Acuticoccus sp. I52.16.1: one gene and its partner. Each later gene encodes a partner of the first gene's protein in a complex. Links are inferred from orthologs where the notes say so. Each region holds a gene or a part of one and is shown on either strand. Other genes may lie near its edges.

What was found.
Region 2: the proteins of metK (region 1) and groL are in contact, whole or in part, in a cryo-EM structure (PDB 8P4O), measured with the Escherichia coli proteins. The link is inferred for Acuticoccus sp. I52.16.1 from one-to-one orthologs.

Annotation. Positions count from the first base shown.
Region 1 is NZ_CP094828.1:3,851,147-3,859,411, forward strand. Bases 683-3,618 are described here. They hold metK (methionine adenosyltransferase), read left to right. Parts: upstream 683-1,530; coding sequence 1,531-2,706; downstream 2,707-3,618. Other genes in these bases: lnt (apolipoprotein N-acyltransferase), read left to right, coding at 683-698; MRB58_RS17315 (helix-turn-helix domain-containing protein), read left to right, coding at 882-1,325; MRB58_RS17325 (GNAT family N-acetyltransferase), read left to right, coding at 2,678-3,618. Also shown: more of lnt, read left to right, coding at 1-682; more of MRB58_RS17325, read left to right, coding at 3,619-3,886; MRB58_RS17330 (DUF1697 domain-containing protein), read right to left, coding at 3,873-4,439; MRB58_RS17335 (NADP-dependent malic enzyme), read right to left, coding at 4,441-6,720; MRB58_RS17340 (methyl-accepting chemotaxis protein), read left to right, coding at 6,915-8,265. UniProt on the Escherichia coli protein: Catalyzes the formation of S-adenosylmethionine (AdoMet) from methionine and ATP.
Region 2 is NZ_CP094828.1:1,119,569-1,136,513, reverse strand. What follows is about bases 100-2,962. They hold groL (chaperonin GroEL), read right to left. Parts: upstream 2,423-2,962; coding sequence 776-2,422; downstream 100-775. Other genes in these bases: groES (co-chaperone GroES), read right to left, coding at 2,459-2,764; MRB58_RS05085 (class I SAM-dependent methyltransferase), read right to left, coding at 100-379. Also shown: more of MRB58_RS05085, read right to left, coding at 1-99; MRB58_RS05070 (response regulator), read right to left, coding at 3,083-3,508; MRB58_RS05065 (sensor histidine kinase), read right to left, coding at 3,505-5,022; MRB58_RS05060 (DMT family transporter), read left to right, coding at 5,228-6,169; MRB58_RS05055 (IS630 family transposase), read left to right, coding at 6,304-7,386; MRB58_RS05050 (MBL fold metallo-hydrolase), read right to left, coding at 7,396-8,232; MRB58_RS05045 (response regulator transcription factor), read right to left, coding at 8,498-9,295; MRB58_RS05040 (response regulator), read right to left, coding at 9,520-9,906; MRB58_RS05035 (protein phosphatase CheZ), read left to right, coding at 10,091-10,750; MRB58_RS05030 (glutathione S-transferase family protein), read right to left, coding at 10,858-11,475; MRB58_RS05025 (septal ring lytic transglycosylase RlpA family protein), read right to left, coding at 11,618-11,995; hemA (5-aminolevulinate synthase), read right to left, coding at 12,387-13,610; MRB58_RS05015 (BCD family MFS transporter), read right to left, coding at 13,718-15,067; MRB58_RS05010 (hypothetical protein), read left to right, coding at 15,228-15,497; MRB58_RS05005 (hypothetical protein), read left to right, coding at 15,664-16,945.

The DNA of each region.
Region 1 (8,265 bases):
TGCCGTTCCTGTGGAGCACGCCCAGCCTGGAGCAGATGCAGCTCTCCCGTGCGCTCGGCCCCGGCGCCGTGCTGGTGACCGGGGCGGTCGAGATCGAGGCCACGAACGCCGGACGACGTGCGACGAACAGCATCCTCGTGATCGACGATCGGGGCGAGGTGACCGACCGCTACGACAAGGCCCACCTGGTCCCCTTCGGCGAGTATGTGCCCTTCGCCGGAGTGTTGACGCGGATCGGCCTCGGGGCGCTCGCCGCCGGCACCGACACCTTCGTCCCGGGGGACCCGCGGGACGTGCTCGAGGTGCCCGGCCTGCCACCCGCCCGGCCGCGAATTTGCTACGAGGCAATCTTTCCCCACCAACCCGGACACGCTCCCGCCGGGTGGATTCTCAACCTGACGAACGACGCCTGGTTCGGCGATACGCCGGGCCCCTATCAGCACTTTCGGCACGTGGTGTTGCGTAGCATTGAGGCAGGCTTGCCGACGGTTCGTGTCGCAAATACCGGGTTATCGGGCACAATTGATGCCTACGGCCGGGTAAAAGATGAAATTTTGCTAAGCCGGTTGGCTTTTCGCGACATATCGTTAAGTGAAAGCGTCTCGACGCTCTACGCCCGCTTCGGTTACGCCCCGTTCCTTCTGGTCGTCACCTTGTTGCTCGCATGGGTTGCGTTGGGGCGGAGGTCTGGCGTCTGAAGGGTGGGCGGCGTGGATGAAAAGGGTGGAGTATCTGACGCCCCAACTGTTTACGGATAACACTTTTAACTTGAGACGACGCAACCAGGTAGGGTAAAGGTTGTTGATCTCCCGCAACCCGAGGCGACCATCGGGTCCGCGCCGTGCCGACGTCGAGTTGGGGGCATCGAGTTTGAGGGAAATATGAAACGGGTTGACGTCATGGCGCCGCGAAAACAGCCGAATCCGATCGACATTCATGTCGGCAGTCGACTGAAGTTGCGCCGAACGATGGTGGGGATGACGCAGGAGAAGCTGGGCGACCAGCTCGGCGTGACGTTCCAGCAGGTGCAGAAGTACGAGAAGGGTGCGAACCGCATCGGCGCGAGCCGCTTGCAAGAAATCGCCCGTATTCTGACCGTCCCCGTTGCATATTTCTTCGAAGACGCGAAAGAAAATAACCCCGACGCCGACCGCAACATGGAGTACGGCTTCGCCGAGGACCTGGGCACGGCGTTCGACCTGCCGCACGTTCCGAGCGGTGAAGCCCATGCGCTGGCAAGGGCCTTCAGCCGCATATCAGATGCCCGAATTCGCCGCAGAATCATCGATCTGGTGGAAACCCTCGCGGACGGCCAGCGCCCCTGAGCGACCACCCCGCCGGACATCTCGGCTTTCGGCTAACTGACCGGTTTGCAAACTCATCGTCGTGTTGACGGCGTCAGGCCGATCTGATTGATGAATGCGCCGCCCGCGAGGACCCCTTTCGCGGCGCGGTGCGTTTGGCGTGCTCCTGCGCAAACGCTTGTTTCTCCCAGGGCGGCGGAGCCCCAAACCCCGGAAAGTCATAGCATTGGCGCGGCAATCCTATCTGTTCTCGAGTGAATCCGTCTCAGAAGGGCACCCCGACAAGGTGTGCGATCGGATAAGCGATGCGGTCGTCGATCTCTTTTTGGGGGAGATGCCTGAGGCTCGAGTCGCGTGTGAGACCCTCGCGACGACCAACCGCGTCGTGATCGCGGGCGAAACCCGTGGGCCCGACACCATCACCCCCGAGAAAATCGAAGCGGTCGCACGCGACGCGATCCGTGAGATCGGCTACGAACAGGACGGCTTCCACTGGAAGACGGCCGAAGTCGCCGTCCACCTGCACGCTCAGTCGGCGCACATCGCCCAGGGCGTCGACGCGTCCGGCAACAAGGACGAGGGCGCGGGCGACCAGGGCATCATGTTCGGTTACGCGTGCAACGACACGCCCGTTCTGATGCCGGCGGCGATCTACTACTCCCACCAGATCCTGAAGCGCCTCGCCGAGGTGCGTCACGACGGCACCGAGCCCGAGCTCGGCCCGGACGCCAAGAGCCAGGTCACCCTGCGCTTCGAGAACGGCAAGCCGGTGGCTTGCACCTCGATCGTCCTCTCCACCCAGCACATGAGCGAGTCGCTGACGTCGGACGACGTGCGCGGCATCGTCGAGCCGTACATCCGTGAGGTGATGCCGGCCGAATGGCTGACCGACGACACGATCTGGTACGTCAACCCGACCGGCAAGTTCGTCATCGGCGGTCCGGACGGCGACTGCGGCCTCACCGGGCGCAAGATCATCGTCGACACCTACGGCGGTGCGGCCCCGCACGGCGGCGGCGCGTTCTCCGGCAAGGACCCCACGAAGGTGGACCGTTCGGCCGCCTATGCCGCGCGCTACCTCGCCAAGAACGTGGTCGCCGCGGACATGGCCGATCGCTGTACGATCCAGCTCGCCTACGCCATCGGCGTGTCGCAGCCTCTGTCGGTCTACGTCGACACGCACGGCACCCTGAAGAACGGCATGAGCGACGAGGGCATCGAGGCGGCCATCGCCAAGTCGATGGACCTGTCGCCGCGCGGGATCCGCACGGCGTTGCAGCTCAACCGTCCGATCTACGCCCGTTCGGCGGCCTACGGCCACTTCGGTCGCGAGCCGGAAGCGGACGGCGGCTTCTCCTGGGAGCGGACCGATCTTGTCGAGGCTCTTCGTAGCAACGCCTGACGTGCCGGCCGGCCTCGCTGATCCTCAGCGGGGCCACTGCGAGGGGGCGCCGTCGCCAGGCGCGCGCCCCGTTGCGGCCGAGGTCGCCATTCGTGTCGCCCGGTCGGACGACCGCGGCGCGATCGGCGGTATCATCGCCGACGCGTTCGAAGGGCGCGAGGCCGTCATCGGCCGCCCGCCTGCACCGCTTTCGCTGGACATTGCCGAGGCCATCGCCACCTGCACCGTGCTCATCGCCAGTGTGGGCGCAAGCCCGTGCGGCGTGCTGGTCGCGCAGACGGACGCCGAGGGCGACGTCTACGTCGAGGCGGTCGCGGTGACGAAGGACTTCGCCGGGCTCGGCGTCGGCCGGGCTTTGATGCGGCGGATCGAGCGACAGGCCCGCCGCTCCGGCGCCCGCACGATCACGCTCTATACGACCGCGCGCGTGGCGCGGAACCTGGAATTCTACCGCCGGCTCGGCTATCGCGAGGCCCGCCGCAGCGGCATGTCCGCGTTCGAGCGGGTACATTTCGAGAAGCCGCTGCTGGGCCGGGCGCAGAAGGCACCGGTCGACGGCCTCTACGGCCGCCGCCGCACCCACGGCCACAAGGTCGACCCGGCCTACGACCGCCTCGCGTTGGATCTCGCACAGCCGGCCGACCTCGCGGCGCTGTTCGCCGGCCGCCCGGTGCGGCTGGAGGTCGGCTTCGGCGGGGGCGAGCATCTGTTGCACCACGCCCGCACGGCGCCGGACGTCGGCCTCGTCGGCGTCGAGCCGTTCGAGACCGGGATGATGCGCACCGCCGCGGCCGTCGAGGCCGAGGGCCTTTCCAATGTGCGCCTCTATATGGGTGACGCGCGGCGGGTGCTGGACTGGCTGCCGGAGGGCGCGCTGGAGCGGGCGGACGTGCTCTACCCCGATCCCTGGCACAAGCAGCGCCACTGGAAGCGCCGCTTCATCTCCGAGGACGGGCTCGACCGGCTCGCCCGCGCGGTGCGGGCCGGCGGGGTCGTGCGCTTCGCTTCGGACATCCCGACCTATGTGGACTGGACCCGCGCCCATGTCGCGGCGCACGACGCCTTCGACCTGACCGAGGACACCGCCACGCCCTATGCCGGCTGGCCCGGCACGCGCTACGAGGCGAAGGCCCTGCGCGAAGGCCGCACGCCGCGCTACCTGACGCTCACGCGGCGCTGAGCGTCAGCGCCGCCGTCTCGATCTTGCGGGCGGTGTCGAAGTTGCGGCCGGTGCCGCGGGTACCGAGCGTCTTTTCGATCAGCGCCGTCGTCAGCTTCGAGCGGCCGACCCCGTCCGGATAGACCGCGAAGAGCGTGGTGCCGACCGCCGCGACTTCCTCCCGCCCCGCAATGGCGGCGGCGAGTGCGGCGACCCGCGCCGCGTCCGGCGTGTTCCTGAGCGGCATGACGACGAGCTTGCGCGGCGTCTCGGCGGCGACGGCGGGGAAGGGGTTGGCGGCGAGCGTCGCCGACCAGTCCTTCCCCAGGCGGACGATCACCTCGGTGGCGACGCCCGGGTCGGCGGCGAGCCGGTCGGCGAGGGCGGCCGCGAAGGCATCCGGGGCCGTGCCGGCGGGGAGGCGGAAGACCGCGTTCCCCGTCTGCAGGACCGTCACGGCGTCGGTGCCGCCGAGGCTGGTGACGGCGCGGGCGAGGTCGGTCATGGCGAGGCGGCCATGCCCCGCCACGTTGACGGCGCGCAGGAAGGCGATCGCGACCGGCGCGCCGGCCACGTCAGTTGACGCCGAAGCTCGCGATCGCCGCCATGTTGACGATGTCGATGTCGCGCGCGCCCATCGGCACGATCTGCACCTGCTTGTCGAGGCCGACCAGGATCGGCCCGAGGACGGTGGACCCGCCCAGCTCCTGCAGCATCTTCGTGGCGATCGACGCGGCGTCGAGCGTCGGCATCAGCAGCACGTTCGCCGGACCCGACAGGCGGCAGAACGGGTAGGACTGCATCAGCTGCGGGTTCAGCGCCACGTCGGCGGCCATCTCGCCGTCGACCTCGAAGTCGATCCGGCGCTTGCCGAGGATCTTCACCGCCTCTTCCACCCGCTCGGCATGCTCGCCCGGCGGGTTGCCGAAGTTGGCGGAGGCCAGCATCGCGACGCGCGGCTCGTAGCCGAGGCGCCGGGCGACGCGGGCGGTCTCCTCGGCGATGTCGGCCAGGTCCGTGGCGGACGGCTCCTCGTTGACGGCGGTGTCGGCGACGATGACCGAGCGGCCGCGCGCCAGGACCAGCGAGACGCCGATGATCTTGTGCCCCGGCTTGGCCGAGATCGCGAGCCGCAGCGCGTCGAGCGCGACGGCGTAGTTGCGGGTCACGCCGGTCACCATCGCGTCGGCGTCCCCCAGCGCCACCATCGTGGCGCCGAAGAAGTTGCGATCCTGGTTGATCATGCGCTGGCAGTCGCGGAAGAGGTGCCCCTTGCGCTGTAGCTTGGCGTACAGGAACTGCACGTACTCGGTATTGCGCTTGGAGATGCGCGCGTTGGCGATCTCCAGCCCCGGCCGCATCTCGATGCCGGCCTGGAAGGCCTGCTCGCGCACCGTCTCCTCGCGGCCGATCAGGATCGCGGTGCCCAGCTCCTGGTTCACGAACGAGGCGGCGGCGCGGATGACCGCCTCCTCCTCGCCCTCGGCGAAGACCACGCGCCGCGGGTTCTGGCGGACCTTGGCGAAGATGCGCGACAGCGTGCCGGCGACCGGGTCGCGCCGGGCCGACAGCTCCTCGACGTAGCCGTCCATGTCCTCGATCGGCCGGCGGGCGACGCCGGTGCGCATCGCCGCCTTGGCGACTGCGGGCGGCACCACGGAGATCAGCCGCGGGTCGAACGGCACCGGGATGATGTACTCGCGGCCGAAGCGGGGACGGTTGCCCTGGTAGGCGGCCGCGACCTCGTCCGGCACGTCCTCGCGGGCGAGGGCGGCGAGCGCCTCGGCGGCGGCGACCTTCATGTCCTCGTTGATCGCGGTCGCCCGAACGTCGAGCGCGCCGCGGAAGATGTAGGGGAAGCCGAGGACGTTGTTGACCTGGTTGGGATAGTCGGAGCGGCCGGTCGCGACGATGGCGTCGTCACGCACCTCGGCGACCTCTTCGGGCGTCACCTCCGGGTCGGGGTTGGCCATCGCGAAGATGATCGGGTTCGGCGCCATGGAGGCGACCATCTCGCGCGTCACCGCGCCCTTGACCGAGACGCCGAGGAAGGCGTCGGCCCCGTCCATCGCCTCTGCCAGGGTGCGCCGGTCGGTCCGTGCCGCGTGGGCGGACTTCCACTGGTTCATGCCCTCTTCGCGCCCGGCGTAGATGACACCCTTGGTGTCGCACAGGAGGATGTTGTCGGCCGGCACGCCCATGGACTTCACCAGCTCGACGCAGGCGATGCCTGCCGCGCCCGCGCCGTTGCATACGATACGCATTTCCGACAGCTCGCGCCCGGTGAGGAAGGCGGAGTTGATGAGGCCGGCGGCGGCGATGATCGCGGTGCCGTGCTGGTCGTCATGGAACACCGGGATGTCCATGAGTTCCTTCAGCTGGCTCTCGATGATGAAGCAGTCCGGGGCCTTGATATCCTCGAGGTTGATGCCGCCGAACGACGGCCCGAGGTACTTCACCGAATCGATGAAGGCCTGGACGTCCTGCGTGTCGACCTCGATGTCGATCCCGTCGATGTCGGCGAAGCGCTTGAAGAGGACGGCCTTGCCCTCCATCACCGGCTTGGAGGCGAGCGCGCCGAGGTTCCCCAGCCCCAGGATTGCCGTGCCGTTGGAGATCACGGCGACGACGTTGCCGCGGGTGGTGTAGTCGAACGCCTTGTCGGGGTCCTCGGCGATGGCCCGGACCGGGACGGCGACGCCGGGCGAATAGGCGAGCGACAGGTCGCGCTGCGTCGCCATCGGTTTGGTGGGCGTGACCTCCAGCTTGCCGGGGCGTCCGCGGCTATGGAAGGTCAGCGCCTCCTGGTCGGTAATCGCTGGCCGTCCACGCCGACCGCGTTCTGCTGCATCCACTTGCGCGCTCCCCCAAAAGCCACTTTTGCTCAAACACGTACGCTGATCGATGCACCTTCGTCCATCTTGCGGCGCACAATCTTCGGAGGGACGGTAGCCGGTTAGTTCGCATCCCATCCGTCGCCCGGAGCCGCAAGCTGCGGACAACGCCCGTGCGGTATCGCTCGCAGTCGACCTCACTGTGGGAGACGGGCATGCTTGGCCTCTATCGCAAACTGTCCATCGCGGGAAAATTGTGGCTTCTCGGCGCGATCAACGTGATCACGCTCGTGGCGCTCATGTTGATGGTGTTGCCGCAGGCCAAGCAGCAGGCGATCGAGCGGGAACTCGCCAAGGCGCAGAGTATCGCCGAGACTGCGGCCACCGCCGCCAAGCCGTTCCAGGCCGCCGTCGCCCGCGGCGAGATGACCGAGGACGAGGCGAAGGCCGCCTGGGGCCGGCTGGTCAGCAGCATGCTCTACTCGGGCGGCAAGGAATATCTTTTCGCCTACGACCACGTCGGCACCCGCCTCGCCCACGGCAGCGCACCCGACACGCTGGGCCAGAACAAGTGGGATTCGACCGACATCAACGGCGTCAAGATCATCCAGGAGATGACGCGGACCATCAAATCGGGCACCGGCGGCACGCTGGAATACTATTTCGCCGCCAAGGGTGGGACCGAGCCGCAGCGAAAGGTCTCGGCCTTCGTGCCCGTGCCGGGGTGGGACGCGTTCGTCGGCACCGGCGTCTATCTCGACACGGTGGACGCCGCCTTCGCCGGCATGCGCTGGCTGTGCATCGGCTTCACCTTGTGTGCGACGGCGGTCGTCCTCTTCGTCAACTGGCTCACCGCGCGTGACCTGTCGGGCCCCGCCCAGGACCTCGCGGCGCGTGTCGACAGTCTGGCCAACGGCGAGATGGTGGAGGAGAGCCGCTATGCGGCGCGCGCGGATGCGATCGGCTCCATCGCCCGCTCGGTCGGCCGGCTGCGCGGGATGGTGATGGAACGCGAGCAGTTGCAGGCGGCGCAGAAGGAGGCCGAGGCGCGCAGCCAGGCCGCACGCGCCGCCGACGTGCGCCGCACCGCCGACGACCTCGACGCCAAGATCTCCAACGTCGTGGAGGCGATGCGCGGCGACGTCGGCAAAATGACGCAGCAGGCTCAGAGCCTGCGCGGCCTCGCCCGCGAGATGACCGACGACGCGGCCGACATCCTGCAGTCCTGCGAGCAGGGCAACACCAGCGTGCAGACCGTCGCCGCCGCGGCCGAGGAACTGAGCGCCAGCTCCGAGGAGATCAGCCATCAGGTGGACGCCGCCGCCGACCGCGCCCGCTCGGCCGTGACCGAGGCGGACAAGGCGGCGGAAACCCTGCGCGCCCTCGCCAAGACCAGCTCCGACATTTCCGACGCGACCAAGCTCATCAACGACATCGCCGAGAAGACCAACCTCCTCGCCCTCAACGCCACGATCGAGGCGGCGCGGGCGGGCGAGAGCGGCAAGGGCTTCACCGTCGTCGCCCAGGAGGTGAAGGCCCTCGCCGAGCAGACCGCCAAGGCGACCT
Region 2 (16,945 bases), 2.7 Mb from region 1 along the record:
CGAGGCGTCCACCCGGGCGCATCGCGCGGGCGATGTTGGCGAAGGCCGCCACCGGGTCGGCGAAGAACATGACACCGAAGCGGGACGAGACCACGTCGAATTGCGCCGGCGGGAAGGGGTAGGTCTGCGCGTCGGCGACGACGATCTCGGCGTTGGTGAGGCCCGCCGCGGCCAGCGCGTCGCGGCCGGCCCGGGCGAGCCCGTCGGAAATGTCGACGCCGAGGACGCGGCCGCCGGGGGCGACGCGCGCGGCGAGCTGGCGAGTCGTCTCACTGGCCGCACCGCCGATGTCGAGCGCGTCCTCGCCGGGGGCGGGGGCGAGGATCTCCAGGAGGCGCAGGGTGATCCCGTGATAGAGGCGGTCGAGTGTCGGCTGCATGTCACGCCATCGCAGCAGGGCCGGGCCTCCATTCCAAAACGCGCGCTGGCCGGCGTTCGGATCGTCCGTGGCGGGGCCGGTCATCGTCTCACCTTTTCCCGTGGGGCCGCGGCGGTGCTGCGCCGGGGGCACCGCCAGCCGGGGCGGCCCGGCATCATATCGCAGCCGCGCTCGCGGGTCAGGTGCGCGCCGATACAGGGTCGCGGCGACGCCGACCAGCTGGCCGAGCGGGGTGCTCCAGCCGTCGGAGAAGCCCATTTCCTCGTGCTTGTCGCGGGGCGCGCGGTCGGCATGCCTGGCGATGGTCGAGCCCGCGTCGCGCCGCCGCCGAGTGCGCATAAAAAAAGGGCCGCGCGAGGCGCGGCCCTTTCTGTCCGTGAGGACGGTGGCGCGGGCTTAGAAGCCCATGCCGCCCATGCCGCCCATGTCGCCACCGGCCGGCATCGCCGGGCCGGAGTCCTTCTTGGGGGCCTCGGCGACCATCGCCTCGGTCGTGACGAGCAGCGACGCGATCGACGCGGCGTCCTGGAGAGCGTGACGCACGACCTTCTTCGGGTCGATGATCCCGCGCTCGATCATGTTGCCGTACTCTTCGTTCTGCGCGTCGAAGCCGAAGTCGATGTTGTCGTTCTCGAGGATCTTGCCGACCACGACGGAGCCTTCGACACCGGCGTTCTCGGAGATCTGACGCACCGGAGCCTCGAGGGCGCGCAGCACGATCTTGATGCCGGCCGCGACGTCCGGGTTGTCGGAGGAGAGCTTGGCGACGGCGGTCTTGGCGCGCAGCAGGGCGACACCACCACCCGGAACGATGCCTTCCTCGACGGCCGCACGGGTCGCGTTGAGGGCGTCGTCGACGCGGTCCTTCTTCTCCTTCACCTCGACCTCGGTGGCACCACCGACGCGGATGACGGCCACACCACCGGCGAGCTTCGCGAGGCGCTCCTGGAGCTTCTCACGGTCGTAGTCGGAGGTGGTCTCTTCGATCTGCTGCTTGATCTGCGCGACGCGGCCCTTGATGTCCTCGGCGTCACCGGCGCCGTCGACGATCGTGGTCTCGTCCTTGTTGATCGACACCTTCTTGGCGCGGCCCAGCATCTCGATCGAGACGGACTCGAGCTTGATGCCGAGGTCCTCGGAGACGACCTGGCCGTTCGTCAGGATGGCGATATCCTGCAGCATGGCCTTGCGACGGTCACCGAAGCCCGGCGCCTTCACGGCCGCGACCTTCAGGCCACCGCGGAGCTTGTTGACGACGAGCGTGGCCAGAGCCTCACCCTCGACGTCCTCGGCGATGATGAGGAGCGGGCGGCCGGACTGCACGACGGCCTCGAGGATCGGAAGCATCGCCTGGAGGTTGGAGAGCTTCTTCTCGAAGATGAGGATGTAGGGATCCTCGAGCTCGGTCGTCATCTTCTCGGCGTTCGTCACGAAGTACGGCGAGATGTAGCCGCGATCGAACTGCATGCCCTCGACGACTTCGAGCTCGGTCTCGAGCGACTTGGCCTCTTCGACGGTGATGACACCCTCGTTGCCGACCTTCTGCATCGCCTCGGCGATCATCGCGCCGACTTCCTTGTCGCCGTTGGCGGAGATGGTGCCGACCTGGGCGACTTCGTCGGAGGTGTTGATGGTGCGGGCGCGGGCGTCGAGGTCCTTGATGGCCGCGACGACGGCCATGTCGATGCCGCGCTTCAGATCCATCGGGTTCATGCCGGCGGCCACGGACTTGGCGCCTTCACGGACGATCGACTGGGCCAGAACGGTCGCGGTGGTGGTGCCGTCGCCGGCGAGGTCGTTGGTCTTGGAGGCGACCTCACGCACCATCTGCGCGCCCATGTTCTCGAACCGGTCTTCCAGCTCGATCTCTTTGGCGACGGTCACGCCGTCCTTCGTGATGCGCGGGGCACCGAAGGACTTCTCGATGACGACGTTGCGACCCTTCGGGCCGAGCGTCACCTTGACGGCATTGGCGAGGATGTCGACGCCGCGGAGCATCTTGTCGCGCGCGTCGGTCGAAAACTTAACTTCCTTAGCAGCCATGTGGGGCTCCCTTAAATCTGTTCGAGGCGCGGTGAGTTAGGCGGAGACGGCGACGCCTTCGACGACGCCCATGATGTCGCTCTCCTTCATGATGAGGAGGTCCTCACCGTCGAGCTTCACCTCGGTGCCGGACCACTTGCCGAACAGGACGCGGTCGCCAGCCTTCACGTCGAGCGGCTGGACGGAGCCGTTCTCGTCGCGGGCGCCGGGGCCGACGGCGATGACTTCGCCTTCCTGCGGCTTCTCTTTGGCGGTATCGGGGATGATGATCCCGCCCTTGGTCTTGGTGTCGGACTCGATGCGGCGCACGACGACGCGGTCGTGCAGCGGACGGAAGTTCATATCTGTCCTCATGACAAAAAGGGGCGTTGGTGCCCGGTCTCTGAGTGTCTTGCCGCTGTTGGCACTCCCCTGAGGTGAGTGCCAAGCGCTGGCCGGGAGATATGATGGGTGCGTCCGAGTGTCAACGCGCGAATGTGACGAGCGTCACACTTTTTGCGTCCTTCAGATGGGGGCGGGGGTGGGGCGGATCAATCGCGCGGCGGCATTCCATCCATTGCGCCGGGCCGGTCCGATCGCTCGTGACCGGGTGATGATGTGAAAGCCCGGCGAATAGTGTGCGATGGCACGGGCCGGTGCGGCCGATCGCGCGGAGCGGGGTCAGCCGGTGCCGGCGGCGGGGCCGGAGATCATGCGGGTCATCGCGTGACGCAACGCCGCATCGTCGGACGGTTTGGAGAAGACCTCGGCGCAGCCGTAGTAGTCCATCAAATCTTCCTTCAGCCCGTGCCCGGTGTGGAAGATGATCGGGACGTCGCGCGCCTGCAGAATATCGGCGACCGGGAAGACGTCGCCGCCGATGATCGCGACGTCGAGCAGGGCGAGGTCCAGGAGTTCGGTCCTCGCGGCCTCGATCGCCTCGTCCAGCCGGGCGATCGGGCCGACGACGTCGAGGCCCATGTCGATCTCGAGCATCATTTTCAGCGTCAGTGCGATGAGAGCCTCGTCCTCCACCAATAGGACGCGCTGGCGTCGGGTCGCCATCGGCCGCAGCAGGCGGGTGGATTCGCAGGGTTCTGCAATCATGGGACGTGGCTCCTGGCAGACGTCGGTTGGAGGGTGGGGGCACGCGCTGCGGCGCCGACCTGCACGCCGGCCTCGAAGGTGAGGGTGAGCCGGACGCCGGCCCGCCCCTCGCTGCGTGACAGGACCGCCCCCATCTGGGCGGTCGACATCTCGATCAGCTCGGAGCCGAAGCCCCGGCGCGTCGCTTCGGTGCCGCTGGGGCGGAACGAGGGCGAGATTTCCTCCCACGTCAGCCGAATCAGCTCGGCGCCGTCACCGTGGACGCGCTCCCAGCGCACGCTCACCCGCCCCTCCAGCGAGGACCAGGCACCGTGCTTCAGCGCGTTGGTGGCCAATTCGTTGAGGATGAGGCCCATGGGTGTGATCCGGCTCTGCGGCAGCCATTGGCTCGGCCCGTCGAGTTCCAGTGCGGCGCGGCTGGCGGGGTAGGGGGCCAGCACCGCCTCGAGCACCTCGCCCAACGGCGCGCCGTCCTCCATCTCGTAGCCGAGGCTGACGACGTGCGCGGCGGCGAGCGCGGCGATGCGCTGGTCCAGCTCGCGCACCAGCGCCGGCACGTGATCCTGGCCGAGGGACGAGAGCTTCACCAGCGCGCGGATCACGGCGAAGAGGTTCTTCACCCGGTGGTTCAATTCGCGGGTCATGACGCGCTGCCGCTCGCGCAGCTCCACCTTGGCCGTCACGTCCCGGTCCACCTGCAGGACGAGCGTGTCGCCTCCGCTGATCGCCATGCGTTGCAGGGTGGTCGAGGTGTAGACGGTGCGGCCCGATCTGGCGTGCCACTCGGCCTCGCCGGTCCACGATCGCCCGCGTTCGATCGTCGCCAGGATCTCCGGCCATTCACTGGAGAATCGAGCCCACATGCGCTCATGGGCGATCTCGCCCTGCATCTCCTCGGCGGTGAAGCCGAACATCGCTTCCGCGCCGCGGTTCCAGCGTCGCACCCCGCGGCGCATGCACCACACGGAGATCGCGTCCTGCGACAGCTCCAGAACCTCGGACATCTTGTCGGACAGGACGTCCTCGCGCATGTCGCCCAGCACGTCGAAGGTGCCGGACATGCGGCGTGGCGCACCGTCTTCGAACAGCGCGACGCCGCGTGAGCGCACCCGCAGCGTCGCTCCGTCGGCGGTTCGGCAACGCAGGACCTGGTCGTAGGGGGTGGCGGGGTTGGCGAGGTGGGCGGCGATCTTCTCCTCGAACGCGGCGAGGTCCTCCTCGAAGACCAGCGCGCGCCAGTGCGCCATCAGCGGCGGCCGGGTGGACGGGGCGAATCCCAGCGCACGCCAGAAGCCCGGGCTGATGTAGCAGTTGTCCGGCTCGAGCAGGTCCCAGAACCACAGGCCGTCGGTCAGCACCCCCTCGCGCAGCATACGCCCGTAGAGGCCGCTGCGCCGTGCCACCTCGAACTCGTGCTCCAGGTAGGTTTCGCCCAGATCGGCCGGGAGCGCGGGGCAGTTGACGCCGCACCGGCTGGTGGGGAAGCAGTAGTTGAATGTACTGACATCGACCATGGACACACTCGCTCTGGCATCGACTGTCATAGGCGTGCCGTCTTGCATCCAGCTGCGTTGGATTTTCCGCACATTTCTCGCGAAAATTGTAAAATCGGCCGGGTGCCGCGCCTGTGACGGTGCATCGCCCCACGCGGGTCCGCCGCGGGGCCGGTAGGTGCGATGCGGTGGAGACCGCGCCGGCCGCGTACTCTAGAGGAGAAGGATGAGTTCCTCGTCCGCCTCCCTCGCCTCCGCCCGACACCACCCCGCCGGCATCTTCGCCATCATCGCGGGGGCGGGGTTGTTCGGCACCACGGCCTACTTCGGCCGGGTGCTGCCGGAATTCGGCATGGCCGCACCCGCCGTCACCTTCTTCCGCTTCGCGCTCACCGCGCTGGTGCTGGCGCCGTTCCTGGTCGTGCGCGGGCCGCGGCGGACGGCGACGCTGTGGGGGATCGCCGGCGGAGCCACCATCGCGCTCGGGTGGATCGGCTACGTCGTGGCGCTGCGGAGCCTGCCGGTCGCCGAGGTGGCGGTCCTCTTCATGACCTACCCGTTGTTCGCCATCGCCTTCGCCGCGCTCCTGTTCGGCGAGCGGCCGGGGACGCGCGGGGCGCTCGCGGCGGTCCTCATCGTCGCCGCGGCGCTGGTGGGCACGCCCATCGTTTCGTTCGGGGGGGCGGCGACGGCGATTCTCTTCGGCCTCACGACGCCGGCGGCTTACGGCTTCCTGCTCAACGTGATCGCCCATCGGCTCGGCGCGCTACCGCCCCTGGCGGCCACCGGTTCGGTCTCGCTGGGGGCGGTGCTGGGAGTGGCGCCGCTGCTCGTCCAGCTGCCGCCGGCCGAGATCCTGCCGCTCGAGCCGGCCGCGCTCGTCACCATCGCCGTCATGGCGATCGCCAGCGCGCTGCTGCCGCAACTCCTCTACGTGACGTTCGCGCCGCGGCTCGGCGCGGTGTCGACCGCGATCGCCGGCAGTGCGGAATTGCCCACCATGTTCCTGATCGGCTGGCTGGCGTTCGGCGAGCCGTTGACGCTGGCCCACGGGGCTGCCGCCTGCCTGATCATGACCGCGATCGCGATCACCCCGCAGCGCCCGCCCGCGACCCGCATGCACGCCCCCCTCGGCGAAGCGCCGGAGGACGCGGGCCCCGACCGCTGACGCACAGACGGTCTGCGGCCCGGACCCTCACTTGCCCAGATCATCACTCGCGCCCGGACACGCTAGTGGATTGACCCATTCAAAAGGGTCCGTTTTGGGATTCCGTTGAGGGTAAGCCCGTGCGAATGAGAGAGATGCGAACAGGCATCTCCTTCACGGTCTCGGGGACCGAGCGAACGCGGCTCGAAGCCATCGTTTCGGGCCGGAACACCCCGCAAAAGCATATGTGGCGGGCGCGCATCGTGCTGCTGACGGCCGACGGGCACGGCACCCACGCGATCATGGCGGCGACCTGCAAGAGCAAGACCAGCGTCTGGCGATGGCAGGAGCGGTTCGCCGCGGACGGCGTCGAGGGGCTGCTCTGGGACAAGTCCCGGCCGCCGGGCAAGGCGCCGGTCGCGCCCGACAAAGTGGCCGAGGTGGTGCGGTTGACCCATGAGCCGCCGCCCCACGAGGCGACCCACTGGACGGCACGGGCCATGGCGAAGGCTGTCGGGCTTGGCGTCGTCACGGTGCAGCGGATCTGGGCCGCGCATGGCCTCGCCCCGCACCGCTGGCGCACCTTCAAGCTCTCCCGCGACCCCGCCTTCGTGGAGAAGCTGCGTGATGTCGTGGGGCTTTACGTGGCGCCGCCGGCCCACGCCGTGGTGCTGTCGATCGACGAGAAGAGCCCGATCCAGGCGCTCGACCGCACCCAGCCCGGCCTTCCGCTGAAGAGGGGCCGCGGCGCCACCATGACCCACGACTACAAACGCAACGGCACCACGACGCTGTTCGCCGCGCTCAATGTCCTGACCGGCGAGGTCTTCGGGAAAAACATGTCGCGCCACCGCCATCAGGAGTTCATCAGGTTCCTGAACGCGCTGGAACGCGACATCCCGCCGGGCCGGATCGTCCATGTCGTCCTCGACAACGTGTCCTCGCACAAGACGCCCGAGGTCAGGCGATGGCTCGCCCGCCATCCCCGCTGGACCTTCCACTTCACCCCGACATCGAGTTCCTGGCTCAATGCCGTCGAGGGCTTCTTCGCCAAACTCACCCGCCGACGACTGAAGTACGGCGTCTTCACCGGCGTCGTCGACCTGCAGGCCGCCATCAACCGCTTCATCGCCCAACACAACGACACCGAGGCTAAGCCCTTCGTCTGGCGCGCCGATCCCGATGCCATTATCGCCGCACGCAAACGCGGGTTCCAAGCGTTTGAGTCAATCCACTAGGGCCGGGCGTCACTCGCCGAAGGTGCGCGGCAAGACGACGAACGTCGGCCGCTCCGGCAGCGAGTTGAGCGAGACGCGCAGCACCGGGTCCGACGGCATGGCGATGGTCAGCCCGTCGGCACGGGTGCGGTTGATGAAGTCGGCCAGCGTATAGGCGCCGAACCAATGCATCGGGATGGCGATCGACGCGCGCAGCCGCGACACGACCTCCATCATCGCCCGCTGGTCCATCGTGTAGGAGCCGTCGACCGGCACGAACACCACGTCGAGCCGGCCGATCTCGGCGACCTGCGCATCCGAGAGCGGTTGGTGCAGGTGGCCGAGGTGGCCGATGCAAAGGCCCTGGATCTCGTAGATGAAGATGGAGTTGCCGTCGGCCTCGACGCCCAGATAGTTGCGGATGTCGGAGGTGACGTTGCGCACCAGCACCTCGCCGACCTGGAGCATATGTTGCGCCGGTTGCCCGTCTTCGCCCCATCCCTTCAAAACGTGCGGGATCGCGGGATCGGGGAAGTTCGTAAAATGGCTGGTGTGGGCGTGGTTCATCGTGACGACGTCCGGCGTCGGACCGGCGCCGGCGCTTCCGGCATAGTCGGTGGCGATGGTGGTCCCGTCGGGCGCGGTGATGCGAAAGGTCGAGTGGCCGATGTAGCGGATCTCGACGGTGTAATCGCGCTGCGGCGTCTCGTTGGCGACGCGGATGATGCGCGCGTTCGGGAAGGCGTCGGCGATGGCGTGGCAGTTGGAGAACTGCGCGGACGCGGGTGCCGCGGCGAGGACGGTGCCGGCGAGAGCGGCGAGCCCGGTACAGGCGGCGACGATCGAACGAAGAGTGACAGGTGCCATGCGCGCCTCCCTCGGTGTCCGCGGTACGGTCGCGCAGTCGCACGACATGCAAGTATAGTACCGGGTGAGGCGGCGATGTCGCGCGCAATAGCACGTGATGATTGGGGCCGAATGTCTCAGCCCGCACGCGAGCGCCACCCGCGCGCTTCGCGGGGAGGGGCGCCCGCCCCGGGCCCGGAGGTCATCCCAGGCGGGGCGTCGTCGAGGCGTCGGCCGGCGCGGCCTGGCGGCAGGGGGTGCCGGGGCCGAGGCGTGGCCGCCGGCGTCAGACCGGGCGCGGGCCGTTGCGGTTGACGCCCCGGTCGAGGCTCGGGTTCGAGGCGACGAGGGACAGCACCGGGCTCCCTTCGACCGTCTCGCGCGGCACCGGCCGCTCGATCTCGCAAGCCGCCCGGTCGCCGATGAAGGCGTAGCCGGCGAAGCGCTTGGCGTCGATCACGTCGTAGCCCAGGCGCAGACGCAGCTTCTTGCGCAGCTTGGAGATGTGCCCCTCGATCACGGTCTCGTCGACGTTCTCGTTGAAGAGGCCGTAGATGGCATTGAAGAGCTGGGTCTTGGTGATGCGCCGGCGCCGGTTCTTGACCAGATATTCCAGGATCTGGCGCTCGCGCCGCGGCAACTCGACGGGGGTCTCGTCGATGGTCGGATCGCGACTGTCGAAGAAGACGGTGAGGCGGCCGAACTGGGCCTCCTCGCGCGCGTCGCTGGAGCGGCGCCAGATGGCGTTGGCGCGGGCCACCAGCTCGCGCACCGGCGCGGGCTTCTTGACCACATCGTCGACACCGACGTTGAAGAGTTCGAGGGTCTCTTCCAGACCGCTCTCCTCCTTCAGGGCGATGATGGGCGTCTTGGCCCGGTTCCGCACCAGCGAGGGGATGTTGTAGCGATCCTCGATGGCGCCGAGGATCACGGCCTGGATGGCGGCAGCGTCCGAGTCGGAGATGGAGTGTAGCCAATCGGCGAACTCGGCCCCGGCGAAGGTCGTGCAGGCGAGGCCTTCGCGCTCGAAGCCGGATTTGTAACCGTTGGCAACAACCTCACGCGAGTCGATTACGATGTACATTCCTGCCTTCCTTTACGGCGTGAGTGTCTGGTCGCCGGGCCGACGCGGGGGCCGCTGGGCTCGGCGTCATGGGTACAACCAATACGCGAAGGTTGCGGTCCCGCAACCCAGAAGACAACTTTATCGGGAGACTTCAGGTTGTGTCGGGTTGTGAAGGAATGTTCTTCACTTTCCCGAATTTCCACCCGCCACAACCCGCACGCGCCCTCCGTCGGTGACGGGGATCAGGCCGGCTGGAAGACCGATTCGATCTTGCCCTTCAGCGTTTGTGCATTGAACGGCTTCACGATGTAGTTGTTGACACCGGCCTTCTTGGCGGCGACGACGTTTTCGGACTTCGCCTCGGCGGTCACCATGATGAACGGCATCTCCGAGTTCTCCGGGTCGGCACGAACTTGCTTGAGGAGTTCGTAGCCGGTCATCGGCTCCATGTTCCAGTCGGAGATCACGAGGCCATATTTCTTGGCTTTGATCTTCTCGAGCGCCTCGCTGCCGTCGGACGCGTCATCGACGTCAGTGAAGCCGATCTGACGAAGAAGGTTCTTGATGATACGAACCATGGTTTTGTAGTCGTCGACCACGAGGACTGGCATCGTCAAGTCAAGGGACATCGGTTGCTCCGCGATGTTGCACGCCCGGTTCGAGCGAATGTTCAGCCATTCGGGTTTAATCTGATACGCTTGCCCGAAGCTGAGACCGAACCTTGCGCCACACTCACCTGCGCCTGCGCCCTCAGGTTGAAAATGCGTCCGTTGCGTGTATCGTTAGGTCGTGCGTCAACGGAGTCATTTGGACATGGCAAGACCATTCCGGGTCGAGATCGCAGAAGCACGGCGTCTTGCCGAATCTTCGCCGATGACCCACCAGGTGGAGACGATCCTCAAGGAGCTGCACACCGCACGCGGCCAAGGCAGCGGCGGGGCCAGCGAACAGAAGGTCGACAATGCGATCGCCCTGTGGAGCGGCGTCGATGATATTCAAAAGCGGATCGACGTCACCAAGACCGAGATCGGCGCCCTCTACGCCCGAAGCGAGGGCGATCAGTCCAACGCCCGGGCCGCCGACGAACTGCGCGCCGTCGTCGAAGGCACGGAGATGGCGACGGACACCATCCTCGCCGCCGCCGAGACGATCGACACGCTGGTCGCCGAGATGGCGGGAGACCTGGAGGGGGCCAACGCGGAGCGCGCACAGTCGATCTCCAACAGCGTCATCCAGATCTTCGAAGCCTGCAACTTCCAGGACATCACGGGCCAGCGCATCTCGAAGGTGGTGGCCTCGCTGTCGTTCATCGAGGAGCGAATCGCCTCGATGGTCGACGTGTGGAAGGCCCAGGAGCTGACCGCACCGGTGGAGAAGAAGGAGAAGACCGACAAGGATCTCCTCAACGGTCCGGCGCTGGACGGCGACTACGGCGTCGTCAACCAGGACGACGTCGACGCCCTCTTCGGCTGACGCGCGCCGCCAAACCCCCTCGACCCGATCCGTCCCTGCGACCATGGCGGCCTCACCTTCATCGGTGGGGCCGCCATCTTGTCGTGGTGCGCCGGCGCGGGGCTGGGCTAGCCGGCGGGTGTCCAGTCGAGCGGGCGGTGGCGCGGGAGAGCGGCGACGCGGGCGAGCCAGCGGGCGATGCCGGGCGTCTCGGCCAGGTCGAACCCGCCCTCGGGAGCGAGGTGGGTGTAGGCGTAGAGGGCGATGTCGGCGAGCGTCGGCGCGTCGTCCACCAACCAGTGCGCCACGGCAAGGCGCGCCTCCATCACCGCCAGCGCCTTGCGGCCTCCGGCCAGGGTGGCAGCCATCCGCTCCGGCGTCGCCGAGGCGGCGAGCTGCGGATAGACGACGAGCGAGCGGCGCACCGCGACATGGGGCTCGTGGCTATATTGCTCGAAGAAGAGCCAGGACATCATCTGCGCCCGCGCGAACCGGTCGGCCGGTACGAAGCGGCTCCCTTCGGCCAGGTAGCACAGGATCGCGTTCGATTCGGGCAGCGTGCGGCCGTCCTCCAGCTCGAGCAGCGGGACCTTGCCGTTCGGCGTCTTCGCCAGGAAGGCGGGGTCCCGCGTGCCACCGTCGAGGAAGGAGACCTCGTTGTGGCGGAACGGGATCTCCAGGAGTGCGGCCAGCAGGCGCGGCTTGTAGCAGTTCCCGGAGTCGGTCATCCCGTGGATCGTGATCATCGCCGTGCTCCCCGTCGTCGAGGCCAGCGTGACGCAACCCTCGTCATGCGGCCAATTCTTTCTGGTGGCGCAGGGCGATCGGGATCGGTGATGGTGAGGGTGGCGGCGGAGGAGCGGCGCGACGGCACCGCTCGGCGTCGTGTCAGAGGATTTCGATCTTCACTTTGGCGACGCCCGCGTCGACCATGCCGATCTTGGCGGCGGCAGCCCGCGAAAGGTCGATGCTGCGTCCGCCGTGGAAGGGCCCGCGGTCGTTGATGCGCACGGTGACGGAGCGGCCAGTGCGCGGGTTGGTGACTTTGACCTTGGTGCCGAAGGGCAGCGAGCGGTGCGCGGCGGTGAGGGCGTTCATGTTGAAGCGCTCGCCGTTGGCGGTACGGCGGCCATGGAAGCGCTTGCCGTAATACGACGCCACACCACTGCTGACCTTGCCGGCCATGGCGTCGGTCGCCATCGGCAGGGAGGTGGCCAGGAAGAGAGCGGCGACAGCCGTCGCGAGGGCGGCCCTAGCGTGAAGCATGTTCGTGGTCCTGTTTGCGGATGCCGAGGCCTCAACGTGGAGGTGTCCCATCGGCGGCGGCGGCGTCTCGGCGCCGGCGGGGCCCTGTTAGCGCCGAGTGTCGCGGGGTGGGAACCCTCCGCCTCGGTGAAACAAACAATTCGATCGAATGGCCGCAGAAGTTTTCCACAGACGATCGGCATGTGTGGATAAATGCCTGCCGTGAAGTGTCGCGCCGGAGGCTTGGCGCTTGACTATAGAACGATCATTGGGGCTGTGGCCGTCGAATCGATGGTCGGCGCCTGCCGACTCGAGCGCCGGGAATGCGGCGCATCGACGCGCCGATGGGGGCGCCGGGTACGAAAAAAGGCGGCCGGAGCCGCCTTGTTTCAACTTGTAGGTGATTTATGCGTCAGGCGACGGCGGACGTCCGGGCCAGGGCGCACTGCGACCAGAGATCCGACAAGGCGTGCGCCAGATGGTCGATGTCGGCATCGGTGTGGACCGGGGACGGGGTGATGCGCAGCCGCTCGGTGCCCTTGGGAACGGTCGGATAGTTGATCGGCTGGACGTAGACGCCGTGCTGGTCGAGCAGGATGTCGGAGAGCCATTTGCACTTGGCGGCGTCGTTCACCATCACCGGGACGATGTGGCTCGGATTGTCGAGCACGGGGATGCCGATCGACTTCAGGCGCGCGCGCACCTTGGCGACGACCGCCTGGTGGGCTTCGCGCTCGGCGTTGGAGGTCTTCAGGTGCTCGATCGAGGCGCGGGCGCCGGCAGCCACCGCCGGCGGCAGCGCCGTGGTGAAGATGAAGCCGGAGGCGAACGAGCGCACGAAGTCGCACAGGTTCTTCGACGCGGCGATGTAGCCGCCGACGACGCCGAACGCCTTGCCGAGCGTCCCCTCGATGACGGTGAGGCGGTCCATCAGGCCGCGCGCCTCGGCGATGCCGCCGCCGCGCGGGCCGTAGAGGCCCACCGCGTGCACTTCGTCGAGGTAGGTCATGGCGCCGTGCTTGTCGGCCACGTCGCACAGTTCCTCGATGGGGGCGATGTCGCCGTCCATGGAGTAGACGCTCTCGAAGGCGACGAGCTTGGGACGGCTCGGGTCGACCTCGCGAAGGCGGCGGTCCAGATCCTCGGGGTCGTTGTGGGCGAAGATGTGCCGCTCGGCCCGGCTGTGACGGATGCCCTCGATCATCGAGGCATGGTTCATCGCGTCCGAGAACACGGCGCAATGGGGGAGCTTTGCCGCCAGAGTGCCGAGCGCGGCCCAGTTGGACACGTAGCCAGAGGTGAACAGGAGGGCTGCGGGCTTGCCGTGCAGGTCGGCAAGCGAGCGCTCCAACTCCACGTGGTCGTGATTGGTGCCCGAAATGTTGCGCGTGCCGCCGGCACCGGCGCCGCAGCGGTCCAGCGCCTCGTGCATCGCGGCGAGGACCGCGGGGTGCTGGCCCATTCCCAGATAGTCGTTCGAGCACCACACCGTGACCTCATCGGGCCCCTGGCCGCGATGATGACGCGTTGCGCGCGGGAAGGCGCCGCGATGGCGCTCGAGGTCGGCGAAGACGCGGTAGCGGCCTTCGTTCCTCAGCGCATCGAGGCTATCGGCGAAGTGTCGCTCGTAGTCCATCGTGCCCTCAATCGGATCTCGCATTAGACATATTCTGATTGTGGGGGGTCGAGTCCAGCGTCGCCGTGTCGGTTTCGGCCATGCGAAAGTGGGGCTGAGACAATTGGTCAGCCTCGAACGGTGCGGATTTCCAGGGTTTTCGGCGCGACGGGCAGCACACGTATTGCGACGAAAGACGCAAGCGCAAAAAGTGTGCCCTCGGCCAGAAACACGCTCGCGAAGGCCAGATGGTCGGCGGCGAGCGTGCGGGTGAGGTCCAGAAGGCCGGCGCCGGCGACCATGCCGAGACCGAATCCCAGCGCCTGCGCCGTGCCCCAGATGCCGATGCGCGTGCCCTCGCGCCCCCCCTCGCCGTCGGCGGCGAGCGAGAACATGGCGGCGATCGCCCCGCCGGCGAAGACGCCGTTGGCGAGGCCGTAGAGGAGGATGGTGGGCCGCAGCGGCCAGTCCGGCGCGGCGACGGAGGCCGCGGCGAGCCCCGCCAGCGCCGCGGCCGATGCCAGGCAGCCGAAGACGGTCGCCGCCACCAGCGCCGTCGGCCGCCCCTTCGCAAGCCGCCCCAGGACCGCCACCACGATGAGCCCCGCGAAGACGCCGGCGTGATGATCGCCCGACAGCCGCGTCGACGCGCCCGGCTCCAGGCCGAACACCGCGCCGGAGAACGGCTCCATCACCAATTCCTGCATGTTGTAGGCGAACATGGACAGGAAGATGAAGGCCGTGAACCCGCGCACGCGCCCGTCGCGCCAGACCTCGGCGAAGGCCTCGCGAAAGCGCGCGGGGGCGGCCGTGTCGGCGGCCGCGGGCGAGGGGGCGTGTCCGGCTTCGAGGCCGAGGAGGGCCAGCCCCGTCACCGCCAGCGCCGCGAGGCTCACCGTCAGCGAGACACCGACGAGGGTCGCGTAGGAAAAGGGAATCAGTGCCGATCCGGCGAGCTTGGAGGTGAGCACCAGGCCGAGGATCATCGTCAGGAAGATCGTCGTCGCGGCGGGCGCGCGCCGCTGCGGCGCCACCGTGGTCGACACGAGCGCGAAGAGCGTGGTGCCCGCCGCCCCGATCCCGACACCGACTCCCGCGTAGGCGAGAAGAGCCGCCATGTAGCCCATTACCGGCGAGGCCACCATCAGCCGCGTCGCCAGCGCACAGCCGACGCCGGATACCGCCAGCAGCACCACGCCGCCCAGAATCCACGGCGTGCGGCGCCGGCTGCGGTCGGACCCGTGGCCGAACCGCGCCCGCGAGGTCTGCACCGTGTAGTGCACCCCGATGAGGCCCGCCGGCAGCAGCGCCATGAGGCCGATCTCCTCGACCATCAGCCGCGGGATGGTGGAAATCGGGATCACGGTCACCGCCGCGATGGCGGCCTGGACGAGGGCGAGCCGGGCGATGGCGCCCCACTCGATGTAAAACGGCTGAGACATGCGCCGGTAGATAGCGCAGCGAGCCGTCGTCGACATGGCCGGCTCGTCCCCGTCGCCGCGACGTGCGGTGCATTGGGATTTAGATTGTAATTATTCTAGCTTGAATCTGAATGATATTTTACTATTGATAAAAAGAGCGGCGACGGGTCCGCGTTTGGCGAACATGGCGGCTCGGCCGCGCCGGGGGAGGACAATCATGGGGCGCGTATTGATCGACGGTCGATGCCGCCAGGGGACGTTGCCACTGAGGGGCGGGACGCTCGACGGAGCGGGCGGCGGCGCCCTCGACCGCGCGATGGTCGACTACATGGAGCGCCCACACGGCGAGCAGCGCTGTGCCGGATGCAGCCACTATCTGGCGAGCGCGCTCGCGGGGCCGCAGTGCGATCTCGTCGCGGGCCGCATCGCGCCGCACGGCTGGTGCGCCCAGTTCACCGTGCCCGCCACGGCCGACGAGCCGGCCTGACGGCCGCCTACCCGCCCGCCAACCCGCCACCGGTCCACCCGGCCGTTCCACCTACCCGTCCGCCGGCGCGGCGAGTTGCGTTGCCCGCCGGGCGTGGCCTATGTCCAGCCCCGGCGCGCCGCTGCGCCGTCCGCGACCGCCGGCGGATCCCGGCGCACGAGGATCCATGGACACCACGCCCGCCCGCCCCGGACCGGGTCGCAGCCTCACCCCGCCGGAGATCGTTCACGAGGACGAGCGGTTGCGCATCGCCTACCGCGCCGGTGGGGCGGGCGCGGCGCTCGTGGTCTTCGCCGGGATCGAGGCGCGCGTCGCCGGGCTGACCCCGCTCGCCTTCGCGGACGCGCTGCGCGGCGAGCGGCCGGCCTACATCGTCACCGACAAGGCGCGGCTCTGGTACAACGGCTGCGACCGGGCCGCCTGCGCGATCCTCGCCGCCCACGCCGCCCGGGCGGGGATCGCCGAGACGGTGGCGGCCGGCAACGCGATGGGCGGGTTCGCCGCCGTCGCCCTGGCGCGGGACCTGCCGGGGTGCCGCCACGCCATCGCCTTCGCGCCGCAGAGCACGATCCGCCCCGACCTCGCCGCCTTCGACCGGCGCTGGGCACGCCACGCCGCGGATGTGACGGCCTGGACGCTCGACGACGCGGCCACGCGCATCGACCCGGCGATCCGCTACACGGTCGTCCACGGCAGCAATCAGCCGGCCGACCGTCGCCACGCCGACCGGCTCGTCGCGGCCGACCGCGCCGCCGTGCGCCGGGTCACGGTGCAGGAGGCCGAGCACACGGTGGCCCATGCGATGGCCGGACGCGGGCTGTCGCTCGGCCGCTTCGTCGAGACGGTGGTGACGGGCGGCGACCCGCAGCGCCTGGTCGACGCGCAGGCCGGTCCGCCGGTGCCGACCACGCCCGGTCCCACCGATCTGGAGATCGACGTCCTCGGCCTGCAGCGCAGCGGCAACCACGCGCTCATCGCCTGGCTGGTGAAGCAGGCCGACACGCCGCCGGTCTTCCTCAACAATGTCGACCATTTCGCCGATCCCTTCCTCTACCATCGTGCCGGACCGGTCGAGGGCACGGTGAAGGTCGACCGCTGGGACGTGGCGCGGATGGAGGCGTTGCGGCAGGCGGCCAAGCCGCTCCTCGTCATCTCCTACGAGAACCTGGAGCTGGTCCGCCTCGCCGGCCGGCCGCTGATCGCCGATCACGACGCCGTCGTCGGCCCCGCCGCGCGCCGGGTGACGCTCATCCTCCTGCGCGACGTCTTCAACTGGGCCGCCAGCCGCCTGAAATTGTTCGAGGTGCGCGACAAGGACGTCGACCGCGCGATCGCCACGTTCGACCGCCAGTTGGACCTCTGGGTCCAGTATGCGCGCGAGTTCGCCGGGGAGACGGCCCATTGCCCGGGCGCCGTATTGGTCTCCTATCTCGACTGGAGCCGCGACG